One region of the Syntrophobotulus glycolicus DSM 8271 genome, then DNA from elsewhere that is predicted to be linked to it. Evidence: predicted binding sites of a transcription regulator. Region 1 holds the regulator's gene; the other holds the start of a gene.
What was found. The regulator LexA, encoded in region 1, represses DNA repair genes until DNA is damaged. The targets are predictions, from matches to a motif close to CNAACANNTGTTNG.

Region 1 (5,241 bases):
TGCCGGCTATAAAAATGAGATGGATTTCTTTATTGAAAGCAACCCTGGTCTTCGCTCACGCTTCCCCATCCATATTTTTTTCCCGGATTATTCGGCAGAAGAACTCTATGCTATTGGTGAATCCATGCTGAGCAAACGGCAGTATGAATTATCCCCCGAAGCGAAGATTACTTTTAAAAAAAAGGTGCAATACACAAATTCTTTGCATCCTTATTCCGGGAATGCCCGTATGGTCAGAAATATTATTGAAAAGACCATTCGGAAACAAGCTGTCAGGCTGTATCAAAAAGCCAAACCTTCCAGAGAAGATTTGATTCAGATTAAAGAAGAAGATTTCCGGGACTGATCAGCCCCCCTACCTGAGAGGAGCAAATTTTTCCTCATTATTTGTCATTAAATTTGAAAATTGTAATGATTTTTTCGCAATATGGAAAGGTTTTTAGTATAATGATTTAAGTCGAATCCTGTTTTCGGGGAATGCGGTTATTTTTTCAACATGACCATTTGGGGGTTAATACTTGATCAACTTAAATCATCTTCCGTCAAAAATCGAACTTGCCCTGCATCAGGCCCAGAATTATCTCAGCAATCATACCAAAGGACTGGATTTGGTGTCCCAGAATAATCATCAGAAGGTCCTGGCCGCTTTTCAAAAATCCGGAATATCTACATATCATCTTTCCGGTACAACCGGTTACGGGCTTGGGGACAGCGGTCGGGAAAACCTGGACAATATCGTGGCTGATATTATGGGAACGGAAAAGGCGATGATCCGTCACCAGTTTGTTTCCGGTACTCATGCGATTTCTTCCGCTCTCTTTGGTCTTTTACGTCCGGGAGATCATTTTTTATCAGTAACCGGCATGCCTTATGATACTTTGCAAAAGGTGATCGGCCTTAAAGAAACGAATATCGGAAGCCTTAAGGAATTCGGCATAGATTTTGATCATATTCCGTTAGATAAAAACAGTGAGATTCAGCTTGATCTTTTAGCCGGAGCCGTAAAACCCAATACAAAACTGTTTATCCTTCAACGTTCCCGGGGTTATGAATGGCGAAATGCCGTAACCATTGCTCAAATTGAGGCCTTTACCGGTTATGCGCGGGAAAAGTATCCCTACATCAAAATTTTTGTTGATAATTGCTATGGTGAATTGGTTGAGGAGCGGGAGCCCGGTGATGTAGGAGCCGATCTTATGGCCGGTTCCTTAATTAAGAATTTGGGAGGAACTCTTGCTCCCGCCGGTGGTTATATCGCAGGGAGGGAAGAACTGGTGGAGCTTGCCGCCAACAGGTTTGCCGCTCCCGGTCTTGGCACAGGGATAGGGGCTACTTTGGATCACCTGCGCCTTTTATACCAGGGGCTGTTCCTGAGTCCGTTAACCGTCAGGGAAGCACTGAAAAGCGCCGTATTCAGCTCCGTATTCTGGCAAAGTCTGGGTTTTGACGTTCATCCCGAACCGGCTGCCGTAAGATCAGATACGATTCAAGCTGTCCGGCTTGGCTCTAAAGAGAAAATGATTGCCTTTTGCCAAGGCTTGCAGAAGGGCTCCCCCATTGATTCTCATGTCTTGCCACTGCCTGCGCCAATGCCCGGCTATTCCGACGAGGTGATCATGGCGGGTGGAACATTTATCCAGGGAGCGACCAGCGAATTCTCTGCAGACGGGCCGATACGTGAACCCTATGTTGCTTATATGCAGGGAGGGATATCCTTTGACTACGTTAAACTGGCCAATATCTTAGCAGCTCTTAATTTATCCGAAAAGGGATTTCTTGCTTGAGGCGATTATGCTCAAAAAAACAACTACGGAAAAATCTTTCTTGACCTATCTGTCAGATATTATTGAAATATCTTTAATTCTGTTTGCCTTGTCCTGGGTTCTGAAAACCTATTGCTTCGGTTTGCTGACAGTAGAGGATCAGGCAATGCAGCCGACGCTTCCTGCTTCAAGTATGGTTGCCGTTTATAAAGGGCCGGATATCTGGAAAAGAGGAGAAATCGTCTCATACTCTTCACCGGACAATGCAAAGCTTTTGATCAAAAGAGTCATTGGTCTTTCAGGCGATACCGTTGAAATCAGAAATGGACTGACCTTTATCAATAACCAGCCTCTTTATGAGCCTTACCAGCCGGAAAAAACAACCTTTGATCTGCCGGCGGTCCTTGTTCCCGAAAATCATATTTTTGTCATGAATGATAATAGACATATGAGAGACGATTCCAGATTTAACGGCTTAGTGGAAACGGGGCTTGTTCAAGGCAAAGTGTTGATCTGTTACTGGCCTCTTTCAAAAATCAAGATCTTTTTGTAGCGGAAACGATGATTGCTGTAACTTTTCGGTTCCGGCTAAACCAAGACAGGGGGGAGAATACTCAATGCCTAAGATGAAAGTTCTTGTCATTTTTGGCGGAGAATCCGGGGAGCACGAAGTTTCCCTGGTTTCGGCCGCCTCGGTTATTCAGGCTCTAGATAAAGAGAAATATGAAATATTAACCGTAGGAATAACCAAAAAAGGTCAATGGTACTGGGGGATTGATCCTCAGACCTGGAAGCTGAACAATGGCACAGTCTCCAGTCACGATGTTCAAGTTACCTTAGTCACTGATCCGGCCAATCCCCGTTTTATCCCGGTTTCCGGGAACACACTTCCTGGTGACGGTAAATTTGATCTTATTTTTCCGGTGCTTCACGGTCCAAAAGGGGAGGACGGAACTATTCAGGGCTTATTTGAAATAGCCGGTGTTCCTTATGTTGGCTCAGGTGTCTTAGGCGGGGCTTTGGGCATGGATAAAGACAGGATGAAAGCGGTCTTTGCCCAGGCCGGCTTGCCTATCGTACCTCATATTACAGTGTTAAAAAACCAGATTGACAATGATCCGGACAGTATCCGCACGAAGGTAATGACGGAATTATCTTTCCCTGTTTTTGTCAAGCCTGCTAATTTGGGTTCCAGTGTAGGGATCACTAAGGTCAGCCGAGAGTCCGATCTTGGTCAGGCTTTGAAGCTCGCTGCGGCTTATGATGATAAGGTTGTGATCGAACAAGGAGTCAAAGCCAGGGAAATTGAGCTTGCCGTATTGGGAAATGAAACCCCGCAGGCTACCGTCCCCGGTGAAATTATCCCGTGTAAAGAATTTTATGATTATGAAGCAAAATATATCGATGATTCCAAGCTGATTATCCCCGCCCAATTAAATAAAAAAACCGTAAACAAGCTTCAGGAATACGCTGTTACGGTTTTTCAAGCGGTTGATGCTTCCGGTTTGGGCAGAGTGGATTTTTTTGTTACTGATACCGAGGAAATCTTTGTCAACGAAATCAATACCTTACCCGGATTTACCAATATCTCGATGTACCCAAAATTATGGGAAGCAACAGGAGTCTCTTATCCCGAGCTGCTGAACAGGCTGATCCGGCTTGGTTTGGAAAGATTTCACCGGCTAAACGTCACAGATTAGACAACCAGCCGGAATACCCCAATAACCTTGCCTAAAATGGTGACATTCCGGGCATAGATGGGTTCCATACCGGAATTTTCCGGCTGGAGGCGTATACAGTCTTTCTCTTTATAAAATCTTTTCACGGTAGCTCCATCTTCAATCATCGCCACAACAATCTCCCCATTGTTTGCGGTATTTTGCTGACGGACCAAAACAAGATCATGATCGAGAATACCGGCTTCGATCATGCTTTCGCCCTGGATGCGCAGCATGAATACGGAATCGGATTTCACCATATCATAGGGTAATGGAAAATAATCCTCAATATTTTCTACTGCCATGATTGGCTGACCGGCCGTAACCTGGCCGAGCAGGGGAACATGTACGGTATTGTGCATCATTTCGCTATTGCCGGAGCCGTCCAACACTTCGATTGCCCGGGGTTTCGTGGGATCGCGCCGAATATAGCCTTTTTGTTCAAGAGTATTTAAATGATTGTGCACTGTCGAACTGGATGTTAGCCCGACAGCTTCACCAATCTCTCTGACAGAAGGGGGATAGCCTTTTTTGGCTATTTCTCTTTTTATGATATCCAGGATTTCCTGCTGACGCTGGGACAGATCTTCCATTATTTCAACCTCCCCATTATAATCCATAATTATGCATAATAGTATTTTACCATTAAAACCCCAAAAAGCAAACTTATGTTCGATTAATCGTTGACACGAACACAGGTTCGTATTACAATGATACAAGAACATATGTTTGGGGGTGGGGATTCTGAAAACACATGTATTAAAATATCCTGTCAGAGCATTAACAGTCTTTCTTTTCCTGCTGTTGCTCATGATCTTGCTCAACAGCGGCACATTATTCGGCCAAGGCTTTAATACTGCAACATATTATACAAAAGTAACCGTTCAGGAAGGGGATACCCTTTGGGAGATCGCAAACAATTTAGACGGAGCTTCCAATATTGACAATGTTATCGCCGGTATCATCAAATATAATAAACTGCCCAATCATAATATCGCTCCCGGTCAAATTCTCTATGTGCCATCTGTTAAAATGTAATCGATACTAAAGGATAAACAACCCTGATGACCTAAAAACGATCTTCATAAAAGATAAATACTCTATCAATAAAACATACTCTGCCTTTTTATAGAAGATTGGGTATGTTTTATTGATTTCTCGATTTAACTTGTACAACCTGCTGACAAATTATATAAAGGTTCCAGGGATTATTTAAGAATTTTTATCCATTGACCTCCATATATTTAGATCGTAATAGTTTGGAGGTCTTTTTTTATGAATAAAAAAAAGAGAATAATTGTTCTGATTATCTCTATTTTAACAGGCATATCGGTTTTGACCGCCAGTGCCTTTCTTTACAAATACCTTCATCAAGATCAGCTTTCACTCGATTATGAATATCTCAATTCTATTTCACCCGATCAGCTTCTTTATTACCAAAAAAAATATCCTGGAAATTGGAAGGATTATATCGCTGTCCTATCACTGCTCAATGATCCATATACCGATGATCATTCTAAAGAGCTCAGCCTGCGAGACAAATATATTAAAACTATCATTGCCCAACTGGAAAGTAACAAACAGTTCGCAGATATAGACTGGATAGGAATCAACCGTACCGAAAAAAATAAAATAATCAAATTCAGGCGAATCTTAGAATACTATACAATATACAATCCTGAAGAATATGGATTTCCGGTTGAAAAAGCTCCCACTTATGATGATACATATGGAGCAGACCGGGAGGGCGGCCAAAGACG
Region 2 (5,241 bases), 450 kb from region 1:
CAAGTTGGCGGAATAATTGCTATAACTGCTACTCATATTGACTGGATCATGAACAGACATCTTATTTCCTTCCTATTCTCTTTCTGAATATAAAATATATCCTTGATTATTCTGCAAATATCATGAGATGTCCTTCTCGGATTGATTGGTAATATAACCCGAATCATTGAACAAAGCAGGTAATCTTTTCAGACACCCGCCTTGTGCTGGAGCAATGATCATACAAATCAAAAATTAGATCAGGAATTACTTTGCGTAATCAACAGCTCTGGTTTCCCGAATAACCACCACTTTGATCTGTCCGGGATAATCAAGCTCTTCCTCGACTTTTTTAGAAATATCGCGAGCCATTCTCGGTGCCAATACATCATCAATCTTCTCCGGATTCACAATAATTCTGATCTCTCTTCCGGCTTGGATGGCATAAGATTTTTCGACACCTTCAAAGTTCTCTGCAATTTCTTCCAGTTTTTGAAGACGTTTAATGTATGTTTCCAGTGTCTCGCGTCTGGCCCCCGGACGTGCGGCAGAAACCGCATCGGCGGCCGCAACCAATACTGCGACGATTGTCTTGGGCTCTGTATCGCCATGATGAGCTTCGATTGCGTGAATCACATCCCAGGATTCTTTATATTTCTTGGTAATATCTACGCCGATTTCAACATGAGTTCCTTCTGTATCATGATCAACAGCTTTACCGATGTCATGCAGCAGCCCCGCGCGTTTGGCAATCTGAACATCAACACCTAATTCCGCGGCCATCAGTCCCGCAAGGTGTGATACCTCGATAGAATGTTTGAGCACATTCTGCCCATAACTTGTCCTGAATTTCAAACGACCGAGCAATTTAATCACTTCGGGATGAATTCCATGTACAGCTGTTTCAAAGGTGGCTTGTTCACCTTCCTCACGAATCTTCTGTTCAACTTCTTTTTGCGATTTTTCAACCATTTCTTCAATTCTGGCCGGATGAATCCGACCGTCGACAATCAACTTCTCCAAGGCCAATCTGGCCACTTCTCTTCTTATTGGATCAAATCCGGACAGAATCACGGCTTCAGGAGTATCATCAATGATCAGGTCTATTCCTGTAAGGGTTTCCAATGCTCTGATATTTCTGCCCTCACGTCCAATAATTCTGCCCTTCATTTCGTCATTGGGTAAGGCGACAACCGATACTGTACTTTCTGCCACATGATCGGCCGCACATCTGTGAATAGCGAGAGAAATAATGTCTTTTGCCTTTTTCTCCGCCTCTTCTTTTGCCCTGCCCTCAATTTCCTTAATCATTATGGCGGATTCATAGCGGACCTCATCCTCAACACTTTTTAACAGAATCTGTTTTGCCTCTTCCGGTGTGAGTCCTGATAATCTTTCCAGTTCCGCCATCTGTTTATTGACAAGTTCTTTCAGTTCATTTTTATGTTCTTCGGCTTCTGCTTCTTTTTTAATTAAATGATCTTCTCTTCTTTCAATCGCCTCAATTTTTCTCTCCAGGGTCTCTTCTTTTTGCAGATAACGCCTTTCCATTCTCTGTAACTCACTCCGGCGTTCCCGGGTTTCTTTTTCAACCTCATTCCGGATCTGCATTACTTCTTCTTTTGCAGCTACAACAGATTCTCTCTTTTTCGCTTCGGCATTGGCCTCCGCATTTTGCAGGACCTTTTTTGCCTCTATTTCAGCAGAGCCAATCGCCTTTTCAGCAACGTTTCTGCGAACAAGCCAACCAGCAACAGCACCAACCAGCAACCCAGCTAATATGCCTAATACGCCAAATATTGCTGATGATCCCACATTTTTCACCTCCTTAGTAATAAATGAATAAATAAATTTTTATTAACACTAAAAAAAACTGGTATGACCAGCCTCTTTCATTCTAACCCAACAAGGATATACTTTTCCCTTTGTATATTTAAATATCTTTACTTGTCACGCACTCCATGTTCAAGAAAAAAATATATAAGAGAAACCGTTAAGGTTATTAATTCAAGAGACAAAGTCTACAAATTTTAGTTTAATGAAATGTAACTGCAATGTCAAGCGGCATTCCTTGAAGGAATGCCACAAAAATGTTTTTTCTATTCTTACGAATTAATTTGTTTCTCTTTTTTCTTTAAATATGATTTGATTCTTCAAGCGCTCTTTGAATAGAACGATAAGGATACCCTTTTCGGTATAATCTTTGTCCAACTTTTTGGCAGATATTCTCGGCTTGTTTTTTGGCTTCTCTTCTTGCCATTTTATTTTTTTCTTCTTCCATGTATTTAGAAAGAATGCTCTTGAGATAAGCATATTCAGCCTCTTCCGGATAAAGCCTCTCAAGCACTTCAGAAATTATTCCTTCTCCTATCCCTGAGACGACCAGTTCCTGTCTTATGCGAGCCCGCGAATACTTTCCGGCTTTTGCTCTGCAAAAGGCCTCGGCATATTGCCTGTCATCAAGATAATTCCAAGCTTTCAGCTTCTCTATCGTTTCTTTGATTTCCTGCTTTTGATAATTTTTCCCGCTCAGCCTGGTCTCAAGCTGATCTGATGTGACCATACGGCGGGAAATGATTTTCAAGGCTTCGCTTAGAGCGCTCTTCATCAATGCTCCTTTCGCTACTCTTCGCTGCTTTCCGGATCAGCTTCACTGCTTGCAGGACTCTTGCCTTTATTAACCAATAGCTTCTCGCGTATCTTTGCTTCTATTTCCTGCCTGACCTCAGGATGATCGCGTAAATATTCCTTGGCGCTTTCTCTTCCTTGCCCAAGCCTCTCCCCCTGATAGGAATACCAGGCCCCCGATTTTGTTACTATCGTTGTTTCCGCTCCCAAATCTACCAGACTGCCTTCCCGCGAGATACCTTCCCCGTATATGATATCAAAGTCCGCATGATTAAAAGGAGGGGCAATTTTATTCTTGACTACTTTTACTCTGGTTCTGTTTCCGATCACATCCTGTCCCTGCTTAATCACATCCTGTTTTTTCACTTCAAGCCTTACGGAAGCATAAAACTTCAAAGCCCGGCCTCCTGTGGTTGTCTCCGGGTTGCCAAACATGATCCCGACTTTTTCCCGTATTTGATTAATAAACACTACACAGGTCCGGCTTTTGCTGATTGCTCCCGTTAACTTTCTCAGGGCCTGAGACATCAGTCTGGCATGCAAGCCAACATGAGAATCTCCCATTTCCCCTTCGATTTCCGCCCTCGGCACAAGCGCCGCCACCGAATCAATCACTACAACATCAATTGCTCCGCTTCGAACCAGAGCTTCACAGATTTCCAAAGCCTGCTCACCCGTATCGGGCTGTGATATCAGCAGCTCATCCGTGTTCACACCAAGTGCTTTGGCATACTCGGGATCAAGAGCATGCTCCGCATCAATAAAGGCCGCAACTCCGCCCGCCTTTTGCGCTTCAGCTATCACATGCAAAGCCACTGTAGTTTTTCCTGAGGATTCCGGTCCATAGATTTCCACTACCCTTCCTCGGGGCACTCCTCCGGCTCCCAGTGCCACATCCAGAGCCAAGGCCCCGGTAGAAATGACTTCAATCGCCATTTTTGTTGAAGCCTCGCCAAGACGCATGACTGCTCCTTTGCCAAACTGCTTCTCTATTTGTCCTAAAGCGATATCCAAGGCTTTGAGTTTATCTGTACCTGACATTTCTCTGTATCCTCCTCTAATTCTCTCCAAGAAACAAAACATATGTTCGATTTATTTTATTATAATAATTCTTCAAACTTTTTGTCAAACGGTTTTTTCTGATTAGAGAAAATCTTTTCTTATTTTTCCTTATTCGAGCAAATACAACCTCAGCATATTGATTGCTGTTTCAACCGTCATGTTTCTGATGGATTTTCTGTCCCCGTTAAACAGACACCTTTTTACTTCAGTATGTTCAGAAGTCGCCAAAGCAATATACACCAGGCCCACCGGCTTTTCATCATTTCCGCCGCCCGGCCCGGCAATGCCGGTTGTTGCCAGCGCCAAATCAGATCCCAGAGCTCTTTTTACCCCTTCGGCCATTTCTTTCGCCACAGTCTCACTGACCGCCCCATATTTTCGAAGGCTTTCGGCCTGAACCCCGATAAGCTTTTCTTTGGCCTCGTTAGCGTAAGTAATCACCCCTCCAAGGTAATAATCGGAGCTGCCTGCTTCATTGGTTATTGCCCCTCCCAGCAGTCCCCCGCTGCAGGATTCCGCTGTTGAAACGGTAAGTTTATTTTGCCGCAGCAAATCTCCGGTCACAGATGCGTGGGTCTGGTTATCCACAGCAAATATCCTGCTGCCAAGCCTTTTCCTGATTTCTGCTTCTTCTGAATCCAGAAGCCTGCAGGCTTCCGATTGATCGTTTGACCTGATCGTTAAACGAAGGTCCATAAAGGTATGGCCGTCGATCAATGTGATAAAAGGATTTTTTTGTCCCAGCAGTCCCTGAAGCTCCTTTTCCAATTCCGCTTCCTGCAGGCCGAAGACTTTTAAAATCCTGGTATACAATCGCTCACAATGGTTCTCAAGTTTATGCCGCAAAACCGGTAAAATATGCTGCTCAAACATTGGCTGCAATTCACCCGGAGGCCCGGGTAAAATAACGACGGTGTGGTTTTCTTTTTCGATAATCGCCCCCGGCGCCGTCCCTACCGAATTGGGCACGATTTGAGAACCTTCGGGAAAACAGGCCTGTTTGTCCGACCCTGGAGGGGTTTTCTTTTCCGCATAATAAAAGTCCTTTATCTTTTCCATTGTTTCCTGGTTAAAAACCATTTTCAGTTCCAGGACTTCCGCAACCAGGTCCTTTGTCATATCATCGGCCGTAGGGCCCGTTCCGCCGGTGAGAAAGACCAGCTGAGACCGATGTATGGCCTGTTTTAATGCTTCTTGCAGTCTCTCCTTATTATCTCCTACTGTCGTATGGTAATCGACTTCAATGCCCAGACCTGAAAGCTGCCCGGTGATGTAATTTGCACTGGTATTCAACGTTTTTCCCAGAAGAAGCTCCGTTCCTGTCGAGATGATCTCTGCTTTCATTGACATATCCTCCTACAGGTTTGATGTATTTGTCATTATACCCTATCCTTCTTTGATCATTCCGTTTTTTCTTTGTCGGATGATTTTTTTGTCGAATCGGCGCTTCATTCCGTCAAAATAAATAAGCAAGAATACTCCTTTTGCGGTAATTCTTGCTTTCCTTACTCCGATAAATCGTTCTTATTTCTTTTTCCGGATGATCCTTGATGCCCTGATTGTTTTTCTGAC

Region 2: a site for LexA is predicted at 3,684-3,697, ahead of recA (recombinase RecA). Genes of this name have one in related genera too.

Annotation. Positions count from the first base shown of each region.
Region 1 covers NC_015172.1:1,780,203-1,785,443, reverse strand. Annotated here, with positions in the region: gene SGLY_RS08765 (AAA family ATPase) at 1-346, shown strand, start outside; gene SGLY_RS08760 (methionine gamma-lyase family protein) at 522-1,784, shown strand; gene lepB (signal peptidase I) at 1,792-2,316, shown strand; gene SGLY_RS08750 (D-alanine--D-alanine ligase family protein) at 2,381-3,463, shown strand; gene lexA (transcriptional repressor LexA) at 3,460-4,074, opposite strand; gene SGLY_RS08740 (LysM peptidoglycan-binding domain-containing protein) at 4,211-4,519, shown strand; gene SGLY_RS08735 (M23 family metallopeptidase) at 4,757-5,241, shown strand, end outside.
Region 2 covers NC_015172.1:2,234,772-2,240,012, forward strand. Annotated here, with positions in the region: gene SGLY_RS11005 (hypothetical protein) at 1-60, opposite strand, end outside; gene rny (ribonuclease Y) at 247-1,794, opposite strand; gene SGLY_RS17160 (regulatory protein RecX) at 2,114-2,587, opposite strand; gene recA (recombinase RecA) at 2,602-3,648, opposite strand; gene SGLY_RS11025 (competence/damage-inducible protein A) at 3,778-5,013, opposite strand; gene pgsA (CDP-diacylglycerol--glycerol-3-phosphate 3-phosphatidyltransferase) at 5,194-5,241, opposite strand, start outside.